DNA from 2 places in the Pseudoalteromonas sp. BDTF-M6 genome. Region 1 is predicted to be linked to the other one. Evidence: predicted binding sites of a transcription regulator. Region 1 holds the regulator's gene; the other holds the start of a gene.

Region 1 (4,391 bases):
ACTATGCTGCCAGGCGGCTTTGGTGCGGTACGCGAACTCACCGACCTGCTGATACTGGCCAAGGGCGGTAGCCTGGGCACCGAGGGCACCAGCTCATGAACATGGCGCGGGTGCTGATATCCATCGTTTTTATTGCGCTCATGGCCTGGCTGTGGGCGCCCTATTATATGCAATCGGAAAAAACGGTAAAAAGCACCAGCGACACCATTGCCATCCCGGATTACATTGCTACCGGGCTGCGACAAAGCAGCTACAACGATCAGGGCGCGTTAAGCCACACCGTATATGCTGAACATATGGAGCTCTTCGACGAACTGGGTTTTACCCACTTCAAAAAACCTGTGTTTACCCTGTATAACGACGGTGAACGCTGGCGTGTCACCGCCGACGAGGCAACGCTCTACAATAACAATATTTTGATCTTGGAAAACAACGTCATCGCCACCAACTTAATACCAGGGGCAATGATCGAAAAGGTCCAAGCAGCAGCTATCCAAATAGACATTGATGCCCAACGTATGGAGTCGGAACAAAGTGTTGAGCTCAGGGGACCGGATCTACTGATCACCGGTCAGGGCTTGAAAGCAGATATCAATACAGAGATAGTGGAACTAATAAAACATACGCGAACGGTATATTATGACCAGTAAATTCAAAGCATTAATCATAGGTTTGGGATTCGGACTAGGCGCTGTAAATGCCTGGGCAGAGCAACCAAGCGCGGTGACGGAAGTACAGATCGACGCCGATAAACAACAAGCGCTGATCAAAGAAAACATCACTATTTTTGATAAAAATGTGCACATTGTTCATGGTCAACGAGAGATCAAGGCGGATCGCCTTGAGGCCCACCGTCGCCCGGAGCTAGGTGATAACAAGCAGCTGCTTATCGCCACCGGCAACCCAGCTATTTACAGTGAAACCATGGCCGATGGCACCCAGATCACCGCCTCTGCCAAGGAAATTCGCTACGACGTGGCCACGCAAATGCTGCAAATCTCGGGTACCGCCAAAATCGCCATGGCCGATCAACAGATCGTTGCCGAGACGATCAGCTATGATATAAACAAGCAGCTAATCAGTGCCGAAAAAGATAAAGATTCGAGCACCCGAGTGCGAACCACACTAACGCCACAAACCGACGAAAAGAAAGAGAAGGAACAACCATGACCACGCTGAAGGCGCGCAAACTGGCGAAAAGCTATAAGGGCCGTGAAGTGGTCAAGGACGTGGGTCTGGAAGTCAAAGCCGGCAGCATAGTCGGTCTGCTTGGCCCTAACGGTGCCGGTAAAACCACCACCTTCTACATGATTGTGGGCCTGGTGCCGAGCGACAAGGGCATGATCAGTATCGACGAGCAGGACATCACCCTGCTGCCAATGCATTCGCGCGCTCGCTTGGGAATAGGCTATTTGCCACAGGAGTCGTCGATTTTCCGTAAATTAACCGTCTATCAAAACCTGATGGCGATTTTGGAAACGCGCAAGGAGCTTGATAAAAGCGCCCGTGAAAGCGAGCTGGAAGGCTTGCTGGACGAATTTAACATCCAGCATATTCGCGACTCATTAGGCATGGCCCTGTCCGGCGGCGAACGCCGACGCGTGGAAATTGCTCGCGCCTTGGCCGCTAACCCGAAATTTATCCTGCTCGACGAACCTTTTGCTGGTGTTGACCCCATTTCGGTGCTAGATATAAAGAAAATCATTGAACACCTCCGCAACCGTGGCATCGGCGTCCTTATCACCGACCACAATGTGCGCGAAACATTAGACGTATGTGAAACTGCCTATATCGTCTCCCATGGCGAATTGATCGCATCAGGAACTCCCCAGCAGGTATTAGCAGACCAAACCGTACGCGATGTGTATTTAGGTGAGCAGTTTAGGCTTTAATCACAAAAGGATTGTTAGAGTACATGAGGCAATCATTACAGCTGCGCTTAGGCCAGCAATTAACAATGACCCCACAATTGCAGCAGGCCATTCGCCTGTTGCAGCTCAGTACTTTGGATCTCCAACAAGAAATTCAAGAAGCACTTGATGCGAACCCCTTGCTCGAAATCGAAGAAGAGCATTACGGCGACAGCGACCTGCCGCGCGATAAAAACTCGGCGGCCGACGGCGACAGCCAAAGCGAACACAGCGCAACCAATCAAGACGAAGTTGAAAGTTCCGACGCACTAAATAATGACTCGATCAGCGACGAACTGCCCATGGACGTATCCTGGGACGAGTACATCAGCGCCGCCCCGGTCGCTTCATCGGCGCCTATGCCGGATGATGAGTCCATCTATCAGGGGGAGACCACGGAAACCCTGCACGACTATCTGATGTGGCAATTGCGACTGACGCCCTTTAGCGCCACCGATGAAGCCATTGCCACCGCAATTATCGAAGCCATCGACGACAACGGCTTACTTACCCTTAGCACCGAAGAACTGCTCGAAAGTATCAGCCATGATGAGCAGGAAGAAGAGATCGAGCTAGACGAAATCGAAGCCGTGCTAAAGCGCATCCAAATGTTTGATCCCATTGGGATTGGCGCCCGTTCACTACAAGAATGCTTGTTGATCCAGCTCAATCAATTTTCACCTCAAACCCCTTGGCTTAACGAGACGAAAGAGGTAGTTTGTAATTATATTGATTTGCTTGGTAACCGTGACTATCGCACCTTAATGAAAAAGACTAAGCTTAAAGAAGCGCAGTTGAAAGAGGTGATGACACTGATACACAGCCTGAATCCAAAGCCCGCCGCGACCATAGTGCGTGAAGAGTCGGAATATGTGATCCCGGATGTATCGGTGAAGAAGGTCAAGGGGCGCTGGAAGGTGGAGTTAAATCCCGACAGCATGCCAAAGATACGTGTGAACGATCACTACGCATCTCTAGGTCGCAACTGCAAATCACAAAGTGACAGCCAATTTATTCGCTCTCACTTGCAAGAGGCAAAATGGTTTATTAAGAGCCTGGAACAACGCAATGACACCTTACTTAAAGTAACTAATTGCATTGTTCAGCAACAACAGGCATTCTTTGAACATGGCGAAGAAGCAATGAAACCTATGGTCCTCAATGACGTTGCAGAAATGGTGGAAATGCATGAGTCAACAATCTCTCGCGTTACCACACAAAAATACATGCACACGCCACGTGGGATCTTTGAGTTAAAGTACTTTTTCTCCAGCCATGTGAATACCGAGAATGGAGGTGAATGCTCATCCACCGCGATTCGAGCATTGATCAAAAAGCTAGTAGCCGCGGAAAATCCTGCCAAGCCGTTAAGCGATAGCAAGATTGCCGACATACTAGCAGAGCAAGGAATCAAAGTGGCTCGACGAACGATTGCAAAATATCGTGAATCGTTGGCCATTCCACCGTCAAATCAACGTAAAAGCTTGATATAGACGTTAGACAAGAAGGAAAATGCTTATGCAATTAAATCTTACCGGTCGTCATGTAGAAATCACAGACTCTCTTCGCAACTATGTGAATAGTAAATTTGCTAAACTAGAGCGTCACTTTGACCATATTAATAATGTGCATGTCATTCTTGATATTGAGAAACTCACACAAAAAGCAGAAGCAACACTTCATGTAAACGGCGGCGAATTGTTTGCCACCGCAGAGCACCAGGATATGTATGCGGCGATCGATGGCTTAATTGATAAATTAGACCGCCAGGTAATCAAACATAAAGAGAAATTGTCTCGTCATTAAAATGAGCTTAGATTTACTTTTTTCCAAGGACTGCAGCAAAGCTGCGGTCCTTTTTAATAGCAAAAAAAGAATGTTGGAATACCTCTCTCAGGTAGCCCACCAGCATATCCCCCACCTTAGCGAACAAGCCATACTGGATTCGCTCCTGGCCCGTGAAAAGCTTGGCAGCACAGGCATAGGGAAAGGGGTTGCCATTCCTCATGGTCGTCTTGATGGCATAGAGCAAACCGTGGCCATTATTGTTACCAACCGTGAAGCGATCAATTTTGATGCCATCGACAACCGCCCCGTAGATATCTTTGTGGCACTGCTCGTACCAGGCAATCAATGTGAACAACATCTCAAGACCTTAGCGAAAATTGCTGATAAACTTAAAGATAAACAGCTATGTAAGCAGTTAAGAGCGGTCACCAGTGATCAAGAGCTTTACCAGTTAATGGTCGCCTAAGGCGCAGTTACCCAAAGCTCGACGGAACAGCTCGGCAGTTCAACCAGGATGATAGGCTCAAATAGCTCAGGTGTTTAACTTGATGCCGGCGTAAAGGCTCGGCAAGGGGTGTGGATAAATGGATTTGATTATTGTCAGTGGGCGCTCTGGTTCCGGTAAATCCGTCGCCCTGCATGTGTTAGAAGATCTCGGCTACTATTGTGTCGATAACATCCCAGTCAACCTAT
Region 2 (4,391 bases), on a different contig from region 1:
CACCAGCTCCTCGGTGACATTCACGTTAGAGGTTTCCAGTGCCCCTTGAACTATGATGCCAAGGCCATCGACACCCGGGTTACCCTGCACCGGCGCGCCACTGACGGCGGTTTCGGTATAGAGGTTTTGACCCATGGGTTCCAAACCAGATGGGTTGATAAAGTCACTGATCACCAGCTGGCCAATCACCACGTTATCCGCCTGACCGGCAATGCGCACCGAGACCTCACCGTCTTGCGAGATGGTCAGTGATTGAGCATCGTCGGGCACATTCATTTCCGGTTGCACCGGGAAGCCGGCACCACTGGTGACGATACGGCCGTCTTCATCCGTGGTGAATTGGCCGTTACGGCTGTAGGCAATATTGCCATCGGGCAGTAATACCTCGAAAAAACCCTGGCCCTGGATCATCCAGTCCATGGAGTTTTCGGTGCTCAGCATATTACCCTGAGAAAAGTTCTTTTGGTTTGCTACCACCTTGGCACCGGCGCCAAGCATCAGGCCCGAAGGCATTTCCGTGTCCTGGGACGAACGCCCGCCCGGTTGATTAATATTCTGATAGAGCAGGTCTTCAAAAATGGCGCGGCTCTTTTTGTAGCCCACCGTACTCGCGTTGGCGAGGTTGTTGGAAATCACCGAAATATCGGTTTGTTGGGCATCAAGCCCGGTTTTACTGATCCACAATGCTGGGTTCATATTATTAACTCCTCGCTAAGGCTAAACGATGCGCAGCAATGATTCGGCGCGCTGATCATTTTCTTCGGCGGTTTTTATTAGCTTGACTTGTAATTCGAATTGGCGTTGATGGCTGATCATGTCCACCATTTCATGGACCGGATTGACGTTGGATGTTTCCAACGCTCCGGGGATAATGGAAACCTCGGCGGAAACGTCAATGTTTTGACCTTCGCGGGCACGAAACAGGCCATCATTGCCTTTTTCGACCTGGCGACCGCTGGCCTGCACTATTTTCAGCCTGTCCACTTCCTCTAGAAAGTTGGCCGGCGCGCCCTGGGGGCGAACCTGTATGGTGCCATCCTTACTAAAGCTGACTTTTTCTATGGGTAGAGGCAGAATAATCGGGCCGCCCTCGCCCACCACCTGGCGACCTTCACGGTCCACCAGCAGGCCTTCTTGAGTAACGCTCAGCGAGCCGGCCTTGGTGTAGGCCTCGCTACCGGCATCATCGAGCACAGTCAACCAGCCCTGCTCGCTCATGGCGATATCGAGATCGCGTCCGGTAGCGGAAATACCGCCGGCACTGGTGTTGGTTCCGGCACGCTCCTGCAAGGCGAAGACCCGGGTCGGCAACCCTTCACCAAAGGCCTGCATCGACCGCGCCTGAGCAATATCGGCTTTAAACCCCGTGGTATTGGCATTGGCCAGGTTATTACTCTTAACCGCCATCCCCAACAGGCTTTGTTTGGCGCCGGAAGTTGCTATATACAGCATTTTATCCATTGGCTTGCTCCCACAATTCTTAACTAGGGTAGGAAAAGCAAGATTAATACCAACAATGACGACAAAATAAGGACACAAAAAAGGCCACGTAAACGTGGCCTTAATAATCTCAACTACCCTTAGCGGATCTGCAGGATATTCTGCTGCAATGTTGAGTTCACTTCCAACGCCCGCGAGTTGGCCTGGAAGTTACGCTGTGCGGTGATCAGGTCCACCAGCTCGTTGGTCAGGTTGGTGTTTGACTGCTCGAGCGCCGAGGAGTTAATGGTGCCCAGGGTGCCCGTGCCCGGCTCACCGGCAATCGGCTCACCGGATTCAATACTTTCTTTCCAGCCGGTGTTACCCACTTGCTGCAAACCTTGTGAGTTCGGGAAGCGCACCATGGCGACCTGGCCCAGGAAGGTGGAATCGCCATTACTGTACGACGCCACAACCTTACCGTCGGTGCCAATATCGATGCCCGCAAGACGACCTACGGTCGAGCCGTCTTGCTCCAGGGCTTTCACTTCAAAGCGGCTGGCATACTGAGTCGGTACCTTGTTGGCGGTATTACCCTCATCGCGCCAGTTCAGCTCCACACCCGAGTCCGGGAAGGTGGCGCCATTGTCTAACAGAGTCGACAAGCCGGTGCCCGGTCCTGCCGGCAGCGTAACCTCATCAAAGGTGCTCGGGGTCACATTCGGGTTGCCATTGGTGGTCGCCGGTAAGCCACTGGAATCAAAGCCAAACTCAACCAAAGGCGTAAACGGCGAAGCTGGTTGCTCGGCGCCCGTGCCCGGATCGATGACCTTGCCATCCATAGTCGCATACACTTCCCACTCGTTAGGCGCCGTAGCCGGGTCTTTTTTAACGAAGAAATACTGCAGAATATGCGGCTCACCCAGCGAGTCATACACAGTGGTCGAGGTCGACGAGTTATAGGTGGCACGGTCGGTCGGCTCAAATACTAGGCCCGGGGCATCGGCGGTGGCATCCAGGTTAAAGGATGAATACACGTTTTGTGTGGCGCGCGGCGAACCGGATGCATCGGGGATCTGGATCGGGTTGGCGGTGCTTAGGCTCACCGATGAGGTATCACCTGAGCTGGGGTCGACCGGGAAGCTTTGCAAGAAGTTACCCTTGGCATCGACCATAAAGTTATCGTCGTTGAGCTTAAAGGCACCGGCGCGGGTGTAGGTCATGTCTTGCGATGCCAGGCTGTCGGTCATGGCAAAGTAGCCGTCGCCTGTGATCGCCAAATCCAGAGCATTGTTGGTAAATTTAAGTGAGCCCTGGTGGAATTGTTGTGCCACCATGGTGGTTTGCACACCGTCGCCGCTTTTGGTTTTGCCGGCACTGAATACCGAAGCCGCATACACATCGGCAAATTCGGCACGTGACTCTTTAAAGCCCGTGGTATTGACGTTGGCAATGTTGTTCGCGGTAACGTCCAAGTCTTTCTGGGCTGCAGCAAGCCCGGTTAATGCGATATTGAAACTCATGTTTCACCTCTTCGATTAGTGCCTAACGGCGCAGCTGTTACACAGAAATTTCCGCTACCTCAGATAGTCGCACCGCGCCCTCTTTGGTATTGACGATAATTCCATTTGCGCCATTAATATTGACGCTCTCAATATTCTTAAAGGTTGCCAGGGGCAAGGCGTTAAATTCGCCATTGATGCTGCCCTCGGCGACAATTTGATACTCGCCCGGCGGGAATGGCTGACCATCTGCGTCCAGGCCGTCCCACTCAAAACGAATAGCACCGGCACTTTGCGCACCTAAATCCACGGTATCGATAATTTGTCCGCTGCTATCTTTTATGGTCAGGGTCAGGTTATCCACCGTATCCGGTGCCAATACCGTACCCTTACTTACTTCACCGCTGTTAAGCTCTATGGTGTCCGACTCCAACAGCGCCTTCTTGCCAACCAGGGTGGAAGCCTGTAAGGCGGAGTTAGAAGTCATGGAGGCCGCCAAGGAAGCAAAGTTCTCGTTAAGCTTGGAGATCCCCTCGGCCATGGTGAAGTTGGTCATCTGCGCAATCATCTGGTCGTTATCCGCCGGTTTACTCGGGTCCTGATAAGACAATTGCTGAGTCAGCAAGCTGAAAAAATCTTCTTGCGTTAACTCATCATTTTTTTCCTCTGTCTTGGGCTGGTTATCGTTCCAATATAACGACCCTAATCCCGAGGTTGATTGCACATTATTGCTCATGCTCTATCCTCACTTTACCCGCGACCAAGCTGCAATGTTTTGGTGAGCATTTGCTTGGCTGAATCGGCGATTTGCACATTGGTCTGATAGGAGCGCGAGGCAGAAATCATATTGGCCATCTCTTCCACCACATTAACATTGGGTTTGTAGATATAGCCTTTGGCATCCGCCATGGGGTGATTGGGGTTGTACTCGACCTGCAATGGCTTATCGCTTTGCACCACACCCAATACCTTCACGCCTACAGACTCACCATGCTCTTTACCCAGGGCTTGCTGCAATTGGGCAGCAAACACGGGCTGGCGAGCACGGTAGGTTTGTTCCACAGAGGAGCTCACCGAGTTGGCATTTGCAAGGTTACTGGCGGTGGTGTTGAGACGCACATTCTGTGCACTCATCGCCGAGCCGGCAACATCAAAAACATTAAATAAACTCATGGTTATGCTCCTTGACCGCCTAGCGCTTTCTTAAGACCTAAAATCTTGCCGGTCATAAAACTTAGGCTGGCCTGATACTCTATGGCATTCTGTGTATACAAGTTCCGTTCCACCTGTACATCAACAGAGTTACCATCACCTGTATCTGTTTGATTTGGAACACGAAATTTAGCAAACCCAGCGTTCATTTGCGTGCCTGCATGCAGGTGATCCGGGTGCGTGGTGGTGAGTCGATTGCCGCTTAGCTGCCCACTTTTTGCCGCTTTTAGGGCGGTGGCAAAATCGATGTCTTTGGCC

What was found. The regulator sigma-54, encoded in region 1, starts transcription at its own class of promoters, with help from an activator protein. The targets are predictions, from matches to a motif close to GTTGGCACGNNNNTNGNNT.
Region 2: KD147_RS13665 (flagellar basal body rod protein FlgF) is a predicted target of sigma-54. The motif match lies at 1,497-1,515, and genes of this name have one in related genera.

The regions. Positions count from the first base shown of each region.
Region 1 covers NZ_JAGXTQ010000002.1:346,023-350,413, reverse strand. Annotated here, with positions in the region: gene kdsC (3-deoxy-manno-octulosonate-8-phosphatase KdsC) at 1-99, shown strand, start outside; gene lptC (LPS export ABC transporter periplasmic protein LptC) at 96-650, shown strand; gene lptA (lipopolysaccharide transport periplasmic protein LptA) at 640-1,170, shown strand; gene lptB (LPS export ABC transporter ATP-binding protein) at 1,167-1,892, shown strand; gene KD147_RS05875 (RNA polymerase factor sigma-54) at 1,916-3,403, shown strand; gene hpf (ribosome hibernation promoting factor) at 3,429-3,716, shown strand; gene ptsN (PTS IIA-like nitrogen regulatory protein PtsN) at 3,718-4,164, shown strand; gene rapZ (RNase adapter RapZ) at 4,283-4,391, shown strand, end outside.
Region 2 covers NZ_JAGXTQ010000006.1:12,809-17,199, reverse strand. Annotated here, with positions in the region: gene flgG (flagellar basal-body rod protein FlgG) at 1-696, opposite strand, end outside; gene KD147_RS13665 (flagellar basal body rod protein FlgF) at 718-1,461, opposite strand; gene flgE (flagellar hook protein FlgE) at 1,581-2,942, opposite strand; gene KD147_RS13655 (flagellar hook assembly protein FlgD) at 2,980-3,657, opposite strand; gene flgC (flagellar basal body rod protein FlgC) at 3,672-4,094, opposite strand; gene flgB (flagellar basal body rod protein FlgB) at 4,097-4,391, opposite strand, start outside.